DNA from 4 places in the Streptomyces speibonae genome. Region 4 is predicted to be linked to each of the others. Evidence: riboswitches for the same ligand, from Rfam matches in the RefSeq annotation. Region 4 holds a riboswitch; each other region holds the start of a gene.
What was found. A riboswitch is a leader RNA that binds a small molecule or an ion and turns the genes downstream of it on or off. The one in region 4 is predicted to bind cyclic di-AMP.
Positions count from the first base shown of each region.

Region 1: another riboswitch for cyclic di-AMP. It lies ahead of AC5L3C_RS03385 (M23 family metallopeptidase); the one in region 4 lies ahead of AC5L3C_RS15350 (transglycosylase SLT domain-containing protein).
Region 2: another riboswitch for cyclic di-AMP. It lies ahead of AC5L3C_RS09170 (M23 family metallopeptidase); the one in region 4 lies ahead of AC5L3C_RS15350 (transglycosylase SLT domain-containing protein).
Region 3: another riboswitch for cyclic di-AMP. It lies ahead of AC5L3C_RS22445 (LysM peptidoglycan-binding domain-containing protein); the one in region 4 lies ahead of AC5L3C_RS15350 (transglycosylase SLT domain-containing protein).

Region 1 is NZ_OZ480260.1:821,854-826,701, reverse strand. It holds gene AC5L3C_RS03405 (aspartate aminotransferase family protein) at 1-829, shown strand, start outside; gene AC5L3C_RS03400 (helix-turn-helix domain-containing protein) at 914-1,537, shown strand; gene AC5L3C_RS03395 (DUF6126 family protein) at 1,594-1,707, shown strand; gene AC5L3C_RS03390 (tyrosine-protein phosphatase) at 1,730-2,527, opposite strand; cyclic di-AMP (ydaO/yuaA leader) riboswitch at 2,958-3,122, shown strand; gene AC5L3C_RS03385 (M23 family metallopeptidase) at 3,125-4,060, shown strand; gene AC5L3C_RS03380 (SGNH/GDSL hydrolase family protein) at 4,276-4,848, shown strand, end outside.
Region 2 is NZ_OZ480260.1:2,086,620-2,091,467, forward strand. It holds gene AC5L3C_RS09155 (GNAT family N-acetyltransferase) at 1-544, opposite strand, end outside; gene AC5L3C_RS09160 (HPr family phosphocarrier protein) at 722-1,003, shown strand; gene AC5L3C_RS09165 (GntR family transcriptional regulator) at 1,189-1,893, opposite strand; gene AC5L3C_RS09170 (M23 family metallopeptidase) at 2,077-2,850, opposite strand; cyclic di-AMP (ydaO/yuaA leader) riboswitch at 2,862-3,027, opposite strand; gene AC5L3C_RS09175 (M16 family metallopeptidase) at 3,229-4,617, opposite strand; gene AC5L3C_RS09180 (M16 family metallopeptidase) at 4,614-4,848, opposite strand, start outside.
Region 3 is NZ_OZ480260.1:4,950,671-4,955,518, forward strand. It holds gene AC5L3C_RS22440 (transglycosylase family protein) at 155-1,027, shown strand; cyclic di-AMP (ydaO/yuaA leader) riboswitch at 1,283-1,451, shown strand; gene AC5L3C_RS22445 (LysM peptidoglycan-binding domain-containing protein) at 1,456-2,157, shown strand; gene eno (phosphopyruvate hydratase) at 2,425-3,711, shown strand; gene AC5L3C_RS22455 (FtsB family cell division protein) at 3,813-4,292, shown strand; gene AC5L3C_RS22460 (DUF501 domain-containing protein) at 4,324-4,848, shown strand, end outside.
Region 4 is NZ_OZ480260.1:3,425,816-3,430,663, forward strand. It holds gene AC5L3C_RS15340 (LolA family protein) at 1-946, opposite strand, end outside; gene AC5L3C_RS15345 (polyprenyl synthetase family protein) at 1,186-2,196, opposite strand; cyclic di-AMP (ydaO/yuaA leader) riboswitch at 2,734-2,903, shown strand; gene AC5L3C_RS15350 (transglycosylase SLT domain-containing protein) at 2,907-3,422, shown strand; gene AC5L3C_RS15355 (HAD family hydrolase) at 3,386-4,258, opposite strand; gene AC5L3C_RS15360 (GNAT family N-acetyltransferase) at 4,466-4,848, shown strand, end outside.

The sequences.
Region 1 (4,848 bases), 2.6 Mb from region 4:
CCTGGACGCCCTGGAGCGGGAGCTGCGCAAGAAGGACGTCGCCGCGCTGATCGTCGAGCCGATCCAGGGCAAGGGCGTGCACGAGGCGCCTCCCGGCTATCTGCGGGCCGCCCAGGAGCTGCTGCACCGGCACAAGGCGCTGCTGATCGCCGACGAGGTGCAGACCGGACTGGGCCGCACCGGCGACTTCTACGCCTACCAGCACGAGGTGGGAGTGGAGCCGGACCTGGTGTGCGTGGCCAAGGCGCTCTCCGGCGGGTACGTACCGGTGGGCGCCACCATCGGCAAGGACTGGATCTTCAAGAAGGTCTTCTCGTCGATGGACCGGGTGCTGGTCCACTCGGCCAGCTTCGGGGCCAACGCCCAGGCCATGGCGGCGGGCCTGGCGGTGCTCTCGGTCATGGAGGACGAGCAGATCATCGCCAATGTCCGCACCACCGGCGAGCTGCTGCGGAGCCGGCTGGCCGCCCTGACCGACCGCTACGAGCTGCTCGCCGACGTGCGCGGCCGGGGCCTGATGATCGGCATCGAGTTCGGCCGGCCCCGGTCGCTGAAGCTGCGCTCGCGCTGGACCATGCTCCAGGCGGCCCGCAAGGGGCTCTTCGCGCAGATGGTGGTCGTGCCGCTGCTGCAACGGCACCGGATCCTCACCCAGGTCTCCGGCGATCACATGGAGGTGATCAAACTGATCCCGCCGCTCGTCGTCGACGAGGCGGACGTGGACCGGTTCGTGCGCGCCTTCGTCGCGGTCATGGACGACGCGCACGACGGCGGTCTGATGTGGGAGTTCGGCCGGGCACTGGTGAAGCAGGCGGTCGCCACGCGCTGACCGGAGAAGACCGGCGTACCGAGCGTGTTTGCCTCTGAGACAAGAAAATTGCCTCAGAGGCACTCCCTCCGGCTCAATGGAGGCATGAGCTCCTCCGACGCCGGGCCGCCGGCCGGTCCGGCCGGTGCCCTTCCCGCGATCGCGCCCCAGCTGCGCTCCCTGCGGCGACGGGCCTCCCTGACCCTCGAGGCCGCGGCCCGCGAGGCCGGTCTGTCGCCGGCCCATCTCTCCCGGCTGGAGACCGGACAGCGCCAGCCCTCGCTGCCGATGCTGCTCTCCCTCGCCGGGATCTACGGTACGACGGTCTCCGAGCTGCTCGGGGAGGCGGCCGCCGGCCGGGACGCCGTGGTCCGCGCCGCCGACATGGAACCCACGGCGGCGGGCGGCTGGACGTACTGGCCGGCCGGGGCGTCCGGGCGCGGCATGCAGGCCCTGCGGGTCCATGTACCGCGCGGCTCCCAGGGCGACATCGTGCGCGTCCACCCCGGCGAGGAGTGGCTGTACGTCCTCAAGGGCCGGCTGCGGCTGCGCCTCGGCGACGTACTGCACCGGCTCGACCCGGGTGACAGTGCGCACTTCGACTCGCTGACCCCGCACCGTATCGCCGCGGCCGGCCCCGACGGGGTGGAGCTGCTGTTCGTCCACACCCTGCTGCAGAGTCCCACGGCCGCGCTGTGCCTGGGCCCGATCCACGGAGAGGCGCCATGACCGGCAAGATCGGCAAGGACAGCAAGGACAGCAAGGACACCGCGGGCATCAAGGACATGGAGGACAAAATCCCCCGGGCCCTGTGGGTGCGGCTGTTCGTCTACGTGGTGGTGGGGCACGTCTTCGCGGCCTTCATCTACTTCCTGTTCGAGATGGCTCCCAAGAAGTAGCCGCCGGGCGGCGCGGCTCCCCTCAGTCGAGCATGCGCGCGCGCAGCCGCTCCCGGGCCCCGGCGGTGAGGCCGAGGCCCCGCTCCAGATAGGTGTCCACGCCGCCCCAGGTCTCCTCGACGGTGTCGAAGGCGGCCGACAGGTACTCCGCCCGCGCGTCGAACAGCGGGCTGAGCAGCTCCATCACCTCGGGGGAGTAGGCCGAGTCGGAGCCGCCGCTGCGGTACACCTTGTAACGGCGGTGCTTGGCGTTGGACTTCAGGTAGTCCTCCACGATCGCCTCCCGCTCGACCCCCAGCGCGAGCAGCGTCACCGCCACCGACAGTCCCGCCCGGTCCTTGCCCGCCGCGCAGTGCATCAGTGCCGGGAAGCTGTCCTCGGCGAGTGAGCGCAGCACCTGGGCGTGCTCGGCGGTGCGCTCCTTGATGATCGTCCGGTAGGAGTGGATCATCCGGTCCGCGCCCTGGCCGTCCGCGAGGATCGAGCGCAGCTGGTCCAGGTCGCCGTCGCGGACCATCTTCCAGAACTCGGCGCCGTCGGCCGGGTCGCTGAGCGGCAGGTTCACATTGCGCACCCCCGGCAGCGCGACGTCCGGCCCTTCCAGTTTCTGGTCCGCCGCGTTGCGGAAGTCGAAGATCGTGTGCAGCCCGAGCGAGGAGAGGAAGACGGCGTCCTCCGCGGTCGCGTGGGCCAGGTGACCGCTGCGGAACAGCACTCCGTGCCGCACCCGCCGACCGTCCACGGTCGGCAGTCCGCCCACGTCGCGGAAGTTGCGCACTCCGGCCAGCTCGGGTTCGGTCGACGGGATCTGCTGCGTCACGGGGACTCCTCCCACTCGGCGCCGCCGCCGCGGCTCGTCGGCGTGCGTCACTCGACGATACGACATGCCTGCCTGGGGCAATGAGTTGTCCACACGCGGCGTCCGGCATCCGGTAATAGCAGCATTAAGGCGTTCTGTCCGATTAATTCACTTCGCCATAATGCGCCCCGAAAGAAAGGGGGATGGGAATGGGGTGCGTGAGCATCGTCATATCCGTGACGATGTGTTGTCGCCATGCTCACGTAATGACGGCGAACGACAAGGGAATTCGAAACGCAATCCACGTCGGGATCGACGCTCGGTGACGTCAATTCCTCCTGTGGATCACGGAAAAAGCACCTTCGCGGGGAACCTCCGCTTGTCCCCTCGCGTCCGGGTCGCTTACGTTCGCCACCGATCCGGACGGACGCCTAATCCTGCCGCCGCCCGGAGCCCGCACACACTGACCCGTGTACGGCAGGAGCGGGGGACCCACAGGTAAGACTGCCTGGTCCGGTCTCCGGAACAGGCTTGGGGTTAAGCCGCGTGACATCGCGGCCGGACATCTCCAGTCCGAACCCGACAGCTCACCTCGCAGGCGCCGGAGAGGAATTCGTCATGCCCGCGAAGGGTAAGCACCGCCGTACCAAGGCTCAGCGTTTCACCCGTTCCATCGCCGTCGCCGGAACCGGTGGCGCCGCACTCGCCCTGCCGCTTCTCGGCGCCACCGGCGCCCACGCGGCCACGCCGCAGGCGGCCCCCGAAAAGGCCGCCCAGTCACTTTCCGTTTCGGTCACCGGCCAGCAGGCCACCGCCGAAAAGGGCGACCAGTCCCGCACGTACACCGTGAAGGCCGGCGACTACCTCGCGAAGATCGCCGAGGCGGAGAACGTCGACGGCGGCTGGAAGCAGCTCTACGCGGACAACCGCGAGGCCGTCGGCGACGACCCGTCGCTCATCCACCCCGGCCTGAAGCTCACCCTCGACGGCGAGGCTGCCAAGGCCACGCCGAAGAAGTCCTCTTCGCCGGCGACCGCGAAGCCCGCCGCGCCGAAGGCCGAGAAGCCCGCCGCGCCCAAGGCCGAGAAGCCCGCCGAGAAGCCCGCCGAGAAGCCGGCCCAGCAGACCACCGCCAACCAGGCCGCCTCCGGTTACAGCTCCCCGGTGCCCGGCGGCGGCATCGGCACCGCCTACAAGGTGGCCGGCAGCATGTGGTCCAGCGGCTACCACACCGGTGTCGACTTCAGCGTCGGGACCGGCACCTCCCTGAAGGCGGTCGGCAACGGCACGGTCGTCTCCGCGGGCTGGGCCGGCGCGTACGGCAACCAGGTCGTCATCAAGCTGAGCGACGGCTACTACGCCCAGTACGCCCACCTGTCCTCGCTGTCGGTCTCGGCCGGCCAGACCGTGAGCGCCGGCCAGCAGGTCGGTCTCTCCGGCTCGACCGGCAACTCGACCGGCCCGCACCTGCACTTCGAGATCCGGACCAGCCCGAACTACGGCTCGGACGTGGACCCGATCTCCTACCTCCGCTCCAAGGGCGTCTCCATCTGACCCCCTGCGGCGACCTTCCTGACACGCGCGCCGAAGGCCGGACCCCGATCCCCGGGTCCGGCCTCCGGTGTATTCCCGTGTATTCCCGGCAGGGCGACACTGTGGGAGTGGCTTATCTCACCGCTCGTCAACCCTCCCCTACGGTCGCGTAGGTCACATTCGAGGGTGAATCATGAGCTGCTGTGGCAGACGATTCGAGAAGTGACAGCAGAAGAGTGATCGGGTCGTACGTGGCGCTGGGGGACAGCTTCACCGAGGGGGTCGGCGACCCCGGTCCCGACGGGGCGTTCGTCGGGTGGGCCGACCGGCTCGCCGTGCTGCTCGCAGACCGCCGGCCCGAAGGTGACTTCGAGTACACCAACCTCGCGGTGCGCGGGAAGCTGTTGGACCAGATCGTGGCGGACCAGCTCCCGAGGGCCGTGGAACTCGCCCCCGACCTGGTCTCGTTCTGTGCGGGCGGCAACGACATCCTCCGCCCGGGCACCGACCCGGACGAGGTCGCCGAACGCTTCGAGCGGGCCGTCGCCGCGCTCGCGCCCGCGGCCGGCACGGTCCTGGTGACGACCGGGTTCGACACCCGCGGCGTCCCCCTGCTCAAGCATCTGCGCGGCAAGATCGCCACCTACAACGGACATGTCCGGGCCGTCGCCGACCGCTACGGCTGCCCGGTGCTCGACCTGTGGTCCCTCAAGAGCGTCCAGGACCGCAGGGCCTGGGACGCCGACCGGCTGCACCTGTCGCCCGAGGGCCACACCCGGGTGGCGCTCCGCGCCGGACAGGCCCTCGGC
Region 2 (4,848 bases), 1.3 Mb from region 4:
GCTCCAGGCGGACGACGCCGTCCTCGAAGCTGCGCTTCTGGGTGTACCCGGCGTCGGTGAACACCTTGATCATCTTGGTGTTGGCGGGCAGCACCTCCGCCGCGAACCGGCGGATCCCGCGCTCCCGCGCGACGGCCCCGATGTGTTCGAGCAGCGCGGAGGCGACGCCCCGTCCCTGGTGGGCGTCCTGCACCAGGAAGGCGACCTCCGCCTCGTCGGCCGGGCCGGACGCGGGCGCTCCGTCGGTGCCGATGCGGTCGTAGCGTACGGTGGCGATGAACTCGCCGCCGATGGTGGCCGCGAGTCCCACCCGGTCCACGAAGTCGTGGTGTGTGAAGCGGTGGACGTCCTTGGCGGACAGGCGCGGGTAGGGCGCGAAGAAGCGGTAGTACTTCGACTCGTCCGAGACCTGCTCGTAGAAGCTGACCAGGCGCTCGGCGTCGTCGACGGTGATGGGGCGGATGCGCGCGGTGCCGCCGTCGCGCAGCACCACGTCGGCCTCCCAGTGGGCGGGATACTCGTGCCGGTCCGACGAGGTCTGCATGGGCCCCAGAGTACGGCTCGCGTACGACAACGGCGCGAGGCACTCTGTGGTGGACGACAGCCGGACCGAGGCCGCGGTCCGGCTGTCACCGGGAGCGGGCACGGGTGCCGCTCCGGGCATGCTTCACGATGTGGGAAACTGGTCTAGACAACCCTGAACACCGAAGGGCAGCAACACATGGCTGAGCGCCGCGTCAACGTCGGCTGGGCCGAGGGTCTCCACGCCCGCCCCGCCTCCATCTTCGTCCGAGCCGCCACGGCCGCAGGCGTCCCGGTGACCATCGCCAAGGCCGGGGGCACCCCCGTCAACGCGGCCTCCATGCTCGCCGTGCTCGGCCTGGGCGCCCAGGGCGGCGAGGAGATCGTCCTCGCGTCGGACGCGGAAGGGGCGGACGCCGCCCTGGACCGTCTGGCGAAGCTGGTCTCCGAGGGGCTCGAGGAGCTTCCGGAGACCGTCTGAATCGCGCTGAATGGCACAGGCAGCGCGGGCCCCGCTCCGCGCGGCCGCACGGCGCATTACGCGCTTTACGGAAAGGCCCGCCCGGGATGCACCGGGCGGGCCTTTCCGCATTCCCGTTCCCCCTTTTTACGGGCAGCAGAAACAACCCCCCGAGAATTGCGCCCTCTTTGTATACGGCACCCGTGTTAAGGGCGAAGACTCGGCATGTTTACGGGATGTTGCGAGGTCCTCACACGCTCCGTGCGGCCGGCCCGGTCGGCGCCGGAGCCGAACCGCAGGCGGTGCCCCGCGCTCGCGCGCTCGGTGTGCAGCGCCGTGACGGCCCGCGCGCGGTCGCCGTCGCCCCGCGCCACGGCGTCCACGATCGCGCCGTGCTCCGCCCAGTACTCGACCGGGTCGGCCGGACCGTCGGTGGTGTACATCCAGGTGATCTTGTGCCGCAGCTGGGTCAGCATCGACGTCAGCGCCGCGCTCCCGGAGGCCTGGGCGAGCGTCTCGTGGAACCAGCCGCTCAGGGACCGCAGGTCGTCGCTGTTGCCCTGACGGGCCCGTTCCTGCCCGAGCCGGACCAGTCCGCGCAGCACCTTGAGATGTGCCTCGGTGCGGCGCTGGGCCGCGCGGGCGGCGCCGAGCGGCTCGAGCAGGGTGCGCATCTCCAGCAGATCGGCGGCCTCCTGCTCGGTCGGTTCGGCGACACACGCGCCCGCGTGCCGACGGGTGACCACGAAGCCCTCGGCCTCCAGGGTGCGCAGCGCCTCGCGGACGGGGACGCGGGAGACGCCGTAGCGGCGGGCGAGGAGTTCCTCGGTGAGCCGGCTGCCACGCTCATGGACACCCGCGACGATGTCGTCCCGGATCGCCGTGCACACCGAGTGCGCGGGAATACGCATGACCGACCTCCGGCTTAATCCCCGTGAAACGCCGACGAATGACGTCCGTTCCGTGACTCTATTGCAACCGGCCGGAATTTCCGACGGCAGCCGGGAATCCACACATATTTTTTGGACAGCAGGCGCCCCCGAAACGCCGAAAGCCCCGGCCGGGGAGCCGGGGCTTCTCAGGGCGGGCGTGTCTCAGAGGTTCACGCCGTGCCCGCGGAGGTAGGCGACGGGATCGAGGTCGGAGCCGTACTCGGCGGTGGTACGGGCCTCGAAGTGCAGATGCGCGCCCGTGACGTTGCCGGTGGCGCCCGAGAGGCCGATCTGCTGGCCCGCGGCGACCTGCTGCCCCACCGAGACGGAGACGGACGACAGATGGCCGTACTGCGTGTACGTGCCGTCGTTCATCTTGATGACGACCTGGTTGCCGTACGCGCCGCCCCAGCCGGCCTCGACGACGGTGCCGACGCCCACCGACTGGACGGGCGTGCCGCTCGCGGCGTGGAAGTCGATGCCGGTGTGGGTGCCGGACGACCAGACGGCGCCACCGCTCCCGTAGGCGGTCGAGACGTAGGAGCCGGGGATCGGGGAGACGAAGGTGTTGAGGCGCTTGCGCTCCGCCTCACGCGCGGCGCGCTCCTTCTCCGCGCGGGCCTCCTCGGCCTCCTCGGCCGCCTTCTCGCGGGCCGCCTGCTCGGCGGCCTTGCGCGCGGCGGTCTCGGCCGCCTCACGCGCGGCCTCGTGCTGGGCGGCGGCCTGGGCGTCGATCCGGTCGGCGACCGCGTCGCCCAGGGTGACGACGGGAGTGAGGCCGGTCTGCGCCGCGGCGGGTTCGGCGGCGAGCGCGGGGGCCGCGAGGGAGCCGACGACTCCACCGCCGGCGAGGGCCGCGACGCCCGCCACGCGGACGGTGCCGCGCTGCGTCCGGCTGGGACGACGATGCTTCCCCGGGGCGCGGGTGAACGCCATGTACAGCTGGTCCTTTCCTTCCCTCTCGCCTACCGGGTTAGCTGACGGGTTCGGAGCAGGAAGGTCTCCTACGGACCCCCTCGCGGTACGCGCGGGCGCCCGATTCACCCCAGGGACTGCGTGTGGGTCCCCGGCTCCCCTGGCTCGCGCCGTACGGGGACTCGGCGATGGCTGTCCGCTGCCGCGGATGCGGCGCACTGCCCGACGAACAGCCCGCACGAAGCTATGCGGGACATCTCCCAACGCCCAAACGAATCCGGGTTTTTGTAGCGCATCCCACAGGGCAGACAGGCAACCTCCACCTCAATTCGGGCATAAGAGGGCCCTGGTGACGTTCGCGTCACCAGGGCCCACGCGCGCGTGCCGGCCGGCGGCCGCCTACTCGGCGGTCACGACGGTGACTTCACCGATCCCCAGGGCCTCGACCGGCGCCTTGATCTGCGCCGCGTCACCGACCAGGACGGTCACCAGGCGGTCCACCGGGAAGGCGCTGACGACCGCCGCGGTGGCCTCCACGGTGCCCGTCGCGGCCAACTGCCGGTACAGGTCGGCCTGGTAGTGGTCCGGCAGGTGCTGCTCGACCTGGTCGGCCAGGGTGCCGGCGACGGCCGCGGCGGTCTCGTACTTGAGCGGCGCCACCCCCACCAGGTTCTGTACGGCGACGTCGCGTTCGGCGTCGGTGAGCCCGTCCGCGGCAAGCGTGCGCAGCACCTTCCACAGGTCGTCCAGGGCGGGACCGGTGTTCGGCGTGTCGACGGAGCCGCTGATGGCCAGCATCGCCGCGCCCGTGCCGTCGGGGGCGGACCTGAGGACCTGTCCGAACGCCCGCACGCCGTAGGTGTAGCCCTTCTCCTCGCGCAGCACGCGGTCCAGGCGGGAGGTGAGGGTGCCGCCGAGGCAGTACGTGCCCAGCACCTGGGCGGGCCACACGCGGTCGTGGCGGTCGGGGCCGATCCGGCCGATCAGCAGCTGTGTCTGGACGGCGCCGGGACGGTCCACGATCACGACCCGGCCGCGGTCGTCGGCGACCACCGGCGGAACGGGCCGCGGCCGGCCCGGGGAGCCGGTCCAGGCGCCGATCGTGTCGCCGAGCAGCGCGTCCAGGTCGACGCCGGCGAGGTCGCCGACGACCACGACGGTGGCCGTGGCGGGGCGGACGTGGCTCTCGTAGAAGGCGCGCACGGCCGCGGAGTCGATGCCGGCGACCGTCTCCTCGGTGCCCTGGCGCGGGCGCGACATGCGCGAACTCGCCGGGAAGAGCTCCTTGGACAGTTCCTTCGCCGCGCGGCGGGAGGGGTTCGCCAGCTCGTGCGGGATCTCGTCGAGGCGGTTGCGGACGAGCCGCTCGACCTCGCTGTCGGCGAACGCGGGCGCCCTGAGGGCGTCGGCGAGCAGCCCGAGCCCCTTTGGCAGCCGCGAGGCGGGGACCTCCAGGCTGAGGCGGACGCCGGGGTGGTCGGCGTGCGCGTCCAGGGTGGCGCCGCAGCGCTCCAGTTCGGCGGCGAACTCCTCTGCGGAGTGCTTGTCGGTGCCCTCGGAAAAGGCGCGCGCCATGATCGTGGCGACGCCGTCGAGCCCCGCCGGCTCGGCCTCCAGGGGCGCGTCGAGCAGCACCTCGACGGCGACGACCTGCTGGCCGGGGCGGTCGCAGCGCAGGACGGTGACGCCGTTGTCGAGCCGGCCGCGCTCCGGGGCCGGGAAGGCCCAGGGCTTGGCGTCGCCCGGCTGCGGCTGGGGGTGGAAGTCCATCGTGGCGAGCTCGGTCACTTCGCCGCCTCCTCGTTCTCGTCGGTGCCGGCGGCCGCGGCGGCTTCCTCGGTGTCCTCGTCCTCCGGGGCGACGGGCTCGTAGACGAGCACCGCGCGGTTGTCGGGGCGCAGGCGGCTCTTGGCGACCTCCTGCACCTCCTCCGCCGTCACCTCGAGGACGCGCTGGACGGCGGTCAGGGCGAGCTGCGGGTCGCCGAACAGGACGGCGTACCGGCACAGTTCGTCGGCG
Region 3 (4,848 bases), 1.5 Mb from region 4:
TGCGGATACTTTCACCTCTCAAGTGCGGCACTCCGTCACGGGCTTCCATCGCCGCGCCGGTCTTTGTCGTCGTGTGAAAGGTCTCCGCATGCTCTCCGGGAACGGTCGACACCGTCGCCCCCGCCAGGCGCCGGCTCTCCTCGTCACAGCCGGAGTGACCGGCTCCGCCATCGCGATCCCGCTCCTCGGGGCCGGCAGCGCCAGCGCGGCCGACGGTTCCACCTGGGACCGCGTCGCCGAGTGCGAGAGCGGTGGCAAGTGGAGCCAGAACTCCGGCAACGGTTACTACGGCGGCCTGCAGCTGACCCAGGAGGACTGGGAGAAGTACGGCGGCCTCGACTACGCGCCCAGCGCCGACCAGGCCAGCCGCGGCCAGCAGATAGCCGTGGCCGAGGCGATCCTCGCCGACCAGGGCGTCGGGGCCTGGCGCACCTGCGGCCTGCTCTCCGGTCTGAACCAGGACTCTCCCGCGGCCGACGTCGACACCGGCACGTCCGGCTCGTCGAACTCGTCCGGATCGTCGGGAACGGGCCGTACGTCCTCCTCGCCCTCCTACACGCCCTCCGACGATTCGTACGGCACGGACAGGGGCAAGGAGACCCCGGAGGGTTCGGGTGACGAATCGGGTGAACCCGGCAAGTCGACCCCGTCGAGCAGTCCGTCGAGCAGTGACGAGGACGGCGACAAGAGCCCGGGCGGCAGCGCCTCCCCCTCCGCCTCGGCCACGTCCGACGGCGACAAGGCGGACAAGGCGGAGCAGAGCGACCGTTCTTCGGCGGACAGCGACGAGGGCGCCGGCCGCCACCGCGGCGCGAGCGCCGACGAGGGCGAGGGCGAGGAGGGCGAGTCCGAGTCGTCCGGCCGGCACGCACGCGGACTCGACGCCTGGGGCAGTGCGGGGACCGGCTCCTCGGCAGCGGACACCGGTGACAGCGCGGCGTCCCTCACCGACTCCCTTGCGGCCGACGACGGATGGCGCGCGCTGCACACCGTGAACGCTCAGCTCATCGGCATCGACCTGGGCTAGATCCAGCCGGTCAGGAGTGTGGCGGCACGGTCGAACCGGGCGAAAAGCGGCATCCGAAATCGCCCGGCCGGAAGGTCAGTTGGAGTCATGTTTCGCGCTGAATGTCCGGTTTAAAGGCTGTGAGAGATAGGTCTCAGAAGCCGTGATCGTCTTTGATATTCCGCGAAATCCGTGACTACGGTCGTGACCGCTCGCCATCGCGGGCCCCGGTTGCCGCCACGCCGAATCCTGCCGGCGGCGACACGGGAACAGTCGTCGCGTCATGCGCCGTAGGCAGGAGCGGGGGACCCAAGGTAAGTGCCCTTTCCGGTGATTGACACCGGTTCGGGCTTGGGGTGGAGCCGCCTCCCGGGAGGGACGCGGCCGGGCAACTCAACCGGCCCGAACCCGACAGCTCACCTCGCAGGCGTCGGTGAGGGGATCCATCCATGCTGTTTTCCGGCAAGGGCAAGCACCGTCGTCCGTCCAAGGCCACCCGCGCGATCGCCGTCGCCGGCGTCGCCTCCGCCGCCGTCGCCGCCCCGCTGATGGCGGCCGGCAACGCCTCCGCCGCCACCGCGTCCGAGTGGGACGCCGTCGCCCAGTGCGAGTCCGGCGGCAACTGGTCCATCAACACCGGCAACGGTTACTACGGCGGTCTGCAGTTCTCCGCCTCCACCTGGGCCGGCTACGGCGGCACCAAGTACGCCGCCACCGCCGACCGGGCCACCAAGGCCCAGCAGATCGAGATAGCCGAGAAGGTCCTGGCGGGCCAGGGCAAGGGCGCCTGGCCGGTCTGCGGCAAGAACCTGTCCAACGCCGCCTACACCGGCTCCTCCGCCGGCGACTCGGCCGGCTCCGCGCAGAGCACCCAGCCCCGCGAGAGCGAGCAGAAGGCCTCCCGCTCCGCCGAGCGCCCGGCCGCCGAGCAGGCCCAGCCGAAGGCCGAGAAGAAGACCGTCACCACGCCCACCGGCAAGAAGGTCGAGAAGGGCGACGGCGAGTACGAGGTCGTCAAGGGCGACACTCTCAGCTCCATCGCCGCGGAGCACGACGTCGAGGGCGGCTGGACCGAGCTGTTCAAGCTGAACGACGACATCGTCCAGGATGCCGACCTGATCTACCCGGGCCAGCAGCTGCACCTGAAGTAAGGCAAGGCCGCAGGTCCCACCCCGTCCCCACGGGCTCCCCGCCCCGGTGCGTCTCCCCCCGTACGCACCGGGGCGGGGTCATGTGCGTGCGTCGCTTTCCGGTCACGGTTTCCCGGAACCACTTTGTTCCGTTCAGAAACAATCTACGCTCGGTTCTGTCCATGAGGTGGGCGGCAGCGTGGCCGAACGCCCGGAGCCGGTTAGGCTCAGTCCCGCAGGGCCCTCGTGGCCTTGCTCACCCGCGTCACATCCAAGAAGGAGATGCTCGTGCCGTCCATCGACGTCGTCGTAGCCCGGGAAATCCTGGACTCCCGAGGCAACCCCACGGTCGAGGTCGAGGTCGGCCTCGACGACGGCAGCACGGGTCGTGCCGCCGTCCCGTCCGGCGCCTCCACGGGCGCCTTCGAGGCCATCGAACTCCGTGACGGCGATGCCGGCCGTTACCTGGGCAAGGGCGTCGAGAAGGCCGTACTGGCCGTCATCGAGCAGATCGGTCCGGAGCTCGTCGGCTACGACGCCACCGAGCAGCGCCTGATCGACCAGGCGATGTTCGACCTGGACGCCACCGACAACAAGGGCTCCCTCGGCGCCAACGCCATCCTCGGCGTCTCGCTCGCCGTCGCCCACGCCGCCTCCGAGGCCAGCGACCTCCCGCTCTTCCGCTACCTGGGCGGCCCCAACGCGCACCTGCTGCCGGTGCCGATGATGAACATCCTGAACGGCGGCTCGCACGCCGACTCCAACGTGGACATCCAGGAGTTCATGATCGCCCCGATCGGTGCGGAGTCCTTCTCCGAGGCCTTGCGCTGGGGCGCCGAGGTCTACCACACGCTGAAGAAGGTCCTGAAGAGCAAGGGCCTGGCCACCGGCCTCGGCGACGAGGGCGGCTTCGCCCCCGACCTCGGCTCCAACCGCGACGCCCTCGACCTCATCCTCGAGGCGATCAAGGAGGCCGGCTACACCCCCGGCGAGCAGATCGCCCTGGCTCTGGACGTGGCCGCCTCCGAGTTCTACAAGGACGGCGTCTACACCTTCGAGGGCAAGGAGCGCTCGGCCACCGAGATGACCGAGTACTACGCGGAGCTCGTCGACGCCTACCCGCTCGTGTCCATCGAGGACCCGCTGTTCGAGGACGACTGGGAGGGCTGGAAGACCATCACCGCCAAGCTCGGCGACAAGGTCCAGCTCGTCGGCGACGACCTGTTCGTCACCAACCCCGAGCGGCTCGCGCGCGGCATCGACGAGGGCGCCGCCAACGCCCTGCTGGTCAAGGTCAACCAGATCGGCTCGCTCACCGAGACCCTGGACGCCGTCGAGCTGGCCCAGCGCAACGGCTTCAAGTGCATGATGTCCCACCGCTCCGGCGAGACCGAGGACGTCACCATCGCCGACCTGGCCGTCGCCACCAACTGCGGCCAGATCAAGACCGGCGCCCCGGCCCGCTCCGAGCGCGTCGCCAAGTACAACCAGCTGCTGCGCATCGAGGAGATCCTCGACGACGCCGCGGTCTACGCCGGCCGCAGCGCCTTCCCGCGGTTCCGCTCCGAGGGCTGAGCGCCCGTTCGCAGGCGGCGTCGTACGTACGTCCCCGTACTCGGTCCCGTACCGTGTGCGGGGACGTACGCGCGTGTGACGGTGGAACGAGAGGCGGGATCATGGCGGCGAAGGACCGGGACCGTTTCTCCACCGCGACCAGGATCCGGCTCATCGGCGAGCAGACCGCCGCCCGGGTCTACCGCTCGCAGACCCGCCGGCAGGCCCGCCGCTCCCGGCTGACCGGACGGGCGGCGCTGCTCGTGCTGGTGGTCTGCTCGCTGGTGGTGGCCCTGGCCTACCCCATGCGGCAGTACGTCTCCCAGCGGGCGGACGTCGCCGACCTCGAGCAGGAGCAGGAAGAGACCCGCCAGCGGGTCGAACGGCTGCGCGACATGAAGGCGCGCTGGCAGGACGACGCCTACGCCGAGCAGGAGATCCGCCGGCGCCTGCACTACGTCATGCCCGGCGAGACCGGCTACATCGTCGTCGACCAGGACCCGGACGGGGAGTCGCGTACGGACCTGGAGGCGGCCGACCGGCCCTGGTACTCGAACGTCTGGGACGGCGTCGACAAGTCCGACGCCGCAGCGACCCAGTGACCCTTTGCAGAAAGCCGTAGAAGAGACACAGATGGAAACCCCTCCGCCCACGACCCCGCGCACCGAGCCCACCGACGCGGACGTCGAGGCCTTCAAGCAGCAGTTGGGCCGGCCGCCGCGCGGGCTGCGCGCCATCGCCCACCGCTGCCCCTGCGGACAGCCGGACGTCGTGGAGACCGCGCCGAGACTGCCCGACGGCACCCCCTTCCCGACGCTGTACTACCTGACATGCCCGAGGGCGAACTCCGCGATCGGCACGCTGGAGGCCAACGGCGTGATGAAGGAGATGACGGAGCGGCTGGGCACCGACCCGGTGCTGGCGGCCGCGTACCGGGCGGCGCACGAGGACTACATCCGCCGCCGCGACGAGATCGAGGAGCTGAAGAACTTCCCGAGCGCGGGCGGCATGCCGGACCGGGTGAAGTGCCTGCACGTCCTGGTCGCCCACTCGCTGGCCGCAGGCCCCGGCGTCAACCCGCTGGGCGACGAGGCGCTGGCGATGCTGCCGCAGTGGTGGAGCAAGGGCCCCTGCGTGACCCTTCCCGGGACCGAGACG
Region 4 (4,848 bases):
CCTCCTCCGACTTCGGGGCGTTCCCGCGCTTCTCGGAGTGCTCCCGGCCGCCCTCCGCCTCGTCGGCCTCGGTCACCTCGGCGCCCTTGGGCGGGGTGAACTCGAAGGTCGAGGCGGCCGGCCGGTCGAAGCTCACCTTGGTGAAGCCGACGTCCACGACGGCCGCGCCGCCGCTCGCCGGGGTGAGCGTGAACTTCAGCGGCATGCCGGTCTCGTGGTCGACCGCGATGCTGATCGCGCCGACCGTGGTGCCGGACTGCTTGGGCTCGACGACCAGCCGGTAGGCGTCCCGGCCGGCCACCTGGGCGGTGCCGTCGACGGTCACGGACGTGGTGTCGTCGACCGACTTCAGCGCCTCCTCGGCCCAGTCCTTCGGGGTGGCCGGGGGCTGCTGCTCCCGCTCCTCGCCGGACTCCTCGACGGTGCCGTGATAGACCTCGTTGGACTCGCTGTCGTAGCCCCAGACGTCCGTGCCGTTGCGGATCAGGCTGTACTCGGCGGCGTCCTCCAGGAGCGAGACCTTCTGCCGTTCGGGGCCGTCGGCGGCGACCCGCAGCGTGTGCGTGCCGGACGCCAGTTCGGTCAGCCTGGCGGACGGGTCGGCCGAGGAGCCGCCCTCCTCGCCCTGGCCCGCCGCTTGGGACAGGAAGCCGCTCTCGAGGCCGCCGAGGTCCGGCAGCCCGAGGTCCGTGGTGATCTTCACGGTGCCGGACAGCTGCTCGACGTCCGACTCCGCGATCTTCTCGATGAGCTCCGCGGCGGTGATCTCCGGCAGGTCGGGGTCGCCGGAGCTGGCGATCGCGGGGACGAGCCCGATGGTGGCGGCCGCCACGCCCATGACCGTGACCGGGACGACGTAGCGCGCGGCCCTGCGCCGCATCGTGCGCCGCTCGTCGGCCTCCGCCTCCCCCGCGGCCGTCGTGTTCTCGGAATCGTACGGTGCCATGAGTGCCCTCCGTGGTCGGCGGCGGCTTCCGTCTCGTGTCCTCACACCAGTCTCGCCCTGAGCCGCCATTCTCACCCGAACCGGTGAGAAGTGGTGTTGTCCGTCGTGGTCCATCTGACCAAATCCGGCGGCCGGAAGCGTCAGCCCGCGGGCGCAACCGCGTGTACTGCTCGGGTATGACACGGGGGCGGTTTTCCGCCCCGACCAGTAGGGGTCGGGCGGGAGTTCGGGCCGGTGGCTCAGCCGGCGCGGTGCACCACCGCGTCGCACAGCTGAACGAGGGCCCGCTTGGCCTCGCAGTCACGCAGCGGGGCCAGCGCGGAGCGCGCCTCCTCGGCGTAGCGCACGGTGTCCCGGCGGGCCTGCTCGAGCGCGGGGTGCGCGCGCAGCAGCCGCAGCGCCTCGGCGTGCCGGGCGTCGTCGGTGAGGTCGGAGTCCAGCAGCTCGCACAGGGCGATGTCCTCGGCGAGGCCCAGCCGGGCCGCCCGCTCGCGCAGCCGCAGCACGGGCAGCGTGGCGATGCCCTCGCGCAGGTCGGTGCCGGGGGTCTTGCCGGACTCGCTGGAGTCGGAGGCGATGTCCAGGACGTCGTCGGCGAGCTGGAAGGCGACGCCGAGCCGCTCGCCGTACTGGGTGAGCACGTCCACGACCGTCTCGTCGGCGCCGGACATCATCGCGCCGAAGCGGCAGGAGACGGCGACCAGGGATCCGGTCTTGCCGCCGAGCACGTCCAGGTAGTGGTCGACCGGGTCGCGGCCGTCCTGCGGTCCCGCGGTCTCCAGGATCTGTCCGGTGACCAGCCGTTCGAACGCCTCGGCCTGCACCCGCACCGCCTCCGGTCCGAGGTCGGCCAGGATGTGCGAGGCCCGGGCGAAGAGGAAGTCGCCGGTGAGGACCGCGACGGAGTTGCCCCAGCGGGCGTTCGCGCTGTCGACTCCGCGGCGGACCTCGGCCTCGTCCATCACGTCGTCGTGGTAGAGCGTGGCCAGGTGGGTGAGCTCCACGACCACGGCGGACGGCACGATGCCGGGCGCGTACGGATCGCCGAACTGGGCGGCGAGCATCACCAGCAGCGGACGGAACCGCTTGCCGCCGGCCCGCACCAGGTGCTGGGCGGCGCCGGTGATGAAGGGGACCTCACTCTTGGTGGCCTCGATCAGCCCTTCCTCGACAGCCGCCATCCCGGCCTGGACATCGGCTTCCAGAGCCTGGTCCCGCACGCTCAGCCCGAACGGCCCGACGACGGTCACGAGGGGTCTCCTGTCTGCTGGTGTCCACTGGCGGTTACACGGAATGTCGATAGGTCGCTGCCATCACTCGAGTCAGCGTATCCGGTCATGTTTCGATCACCGCCGCCACCCGGGGTTACGAGGAGTGCGGTACCGGATCGGGAGCCGAGTGCTTCCGATCGGCTGACAGCGACGGACCACGCAACGGACAATTCCCTCCTTCCCGGACATAACGCCTCACTGTCCATCCTGCCCGGCCGGTCGACCGATTTGTCGCAATTGGCAAGTGGATTCCCCTTGGCGGTAAATGCTCCCGGTGCTTGCGATCAGTGACGTCGGTCACGCGTACCCCGTCGCGCCCACCCCCGCACCCGAGCGCCGTTTCCCCTTCCCGCGCAACCGAGTTGGCCCTTGGCATCCGCAAAGGATCAAGCACCCCAAATCGCCCCATCCAAGATCAAAGGGACGATTGCGTGATCCCCGTACTTGTTCCCGACATCTGCTCTCGCATACGTTCCGGGCCTGCCGGGCGGACGCCGAATCCTGCCACCGCCCGCATCACACCCACCGACGAACTCACGCACGGCAGGAGCGGGGGACCCAGGTAAGCCGCCGGGCCGGCCACGCGCCGGAACGGCTAGGGGTGAAGCCATGCCTCCAGGGGCACGGCCGGGCACTCTCCCGCCCGAACCCGACAGCTCACCTCGCAGGCGTAGGAGAGGAACCCAGTCATGCCCGTTTCCGGTCAGCTCCGTCGCTTCCGCAACCGTCGCCTCGCCCGCTCCCTCGCCAACCGTCGCCTCGCCCGCTCCCTCGCCGTCGCCGGCACCGGCGTCGCCGTGGTCGCCCTCCCGCTGTTCGGCGCCACCACCGCCTCCGCGGCGCCCACGACGGCCGCCACGGCCACCGCCGCCACGACCGCGTACCCGGACAACCTCGACGGCTGGATCCGCGAGTCGCTGGACATCATGGCGCAGCACGGCATCCCTGGCTCCTACGACGCCATCCACCGCAACATCATGCGCGAGTCCTCCGGCAACCCGGCCGCCATCAACCTCTGGGACTCCAACGCCGCCAAGGGCACCCCGTCGAAGGGCCTGCTCCAGGTCATCGACCCGACCTTCCAGGCGTACCACGTGCCGGGCACCGCCTTCGACCCGTACGACCCGGTCGCGAACATCACCGCGGCCTGCAACTACGCCGCCGACCGCTACGGCTCGATCGACAACGTCTTCGGCGCGTACTGAGCCGACCGCTGACGGCCGAGCACGGCCGGCCCACCGAACAGTCGCTCGAGGACGACGGCCACGCCGTCGTCCTCGTTCGACATGGTGACCTCGTCGGCCACCGCCTTCAGCTCCGGGTGCGCGTTGGCCATGGCGACGCCGTGCGCCGCCCAGTCGAACATGGGGATGTCGTTGGGCATGTCCCCGAAGGCGACCGTCCGCTCCGGGCTCAGCCCCAGGTGCTCGGCCGCCAGCGCGAGCCCGCTCGCCTTGGTCACACCGCACGGCTGGAGCTCCACGGTGCCCGGCCCCGACATGGTGACCGTCGCCAGCGAACCGACCACCGCCCGCGCCGCCGCCGCCAACGCGTCGTCGGTGAACCGGGGGTGGCGCAGCAGCACCTTGCTGATCGGCCGCTCCCACAGATCGCGCCGCCGCTCGACCCGCACCGCGGGCAGCGTCGGGTGCGGCATCAGATAGCCCGGCTCGATCAGCGTCAGCCCGTCGACCCCGTCCTGGTCGACCGCGGCGTACACCTCCCCCACCTCGGCCTCGATCTTGCCGAGGGCGGTCTCCGCCAGTTCCCGGTCCAGCGTGACGGACCACAGCAGCCGGTCCGCGCCGGCGTCGTACACCTGCGCACCCTGGCCGCACACCGCGAGCCCCGTGGAGCCGAGATCGTCCAGGAGCGGCCGCACCCGGGGGGCGGGACGCCCCGTGACGACGAGGTGCCGGGCACCGGCCCGCTCCACCCGCGCGAGGGCGGCGAGAGAGCGGTCGGACAGGGTGTCGTCGCCGCGCAGCAGCGTCCCGTCCAGGTCGGTGGCGATGAGCGAGAAAGCGGTGGGTGCGGCCATGATCAGAGAATACGGACAACGCAACCGTCCGATTCACCGTGCCCGTATCCGCTCGTTTTCGGTGCGGTTCGCCTTCCGTCATCTCCGGGTACGGACCGGTTGAGGACTCTTTCACCGTTTGGCAAGAACATCGTCCGCTATCTACCGCCCCGATGGGACCGGCGGTACCGTCCAAAGAGTCCAGGGGGGACTTGATCGGGGGGTCAGGTGAGCAGTGGACGCGTGCGCGAGCTGAGGCCGCAGGAGCTCGGCGAGGGGGAGCGGGAGCGCTGGCGGGAACTGCGCGCCGCCGCGGAGGCACCGCGCAGCCCTTTCATGGAACCGGAGTTCGCCATTGCCGTGGGCCGGGTGCGGCCCCGGGCCCGGGTGGCCGTGCTGTACGAAGGGGCGCGGCCGGTGGGCTTCCTGCCCTACGAGCGTGGCGTGGCGGGGCAGGGCCGGGCGATCGGGCTCGGGGTGTCGGACTGCCAGGGGGCGGTGCTGGCACCCGGCCTCGTCCCGGACGCCGGTGAACTGCTGCGGGCCTGCAAGGTGTCGAGCTTCGCCTTCGACAACCTCGAGGCCGGGCAGGACCTGTTCGTGCCGTACGC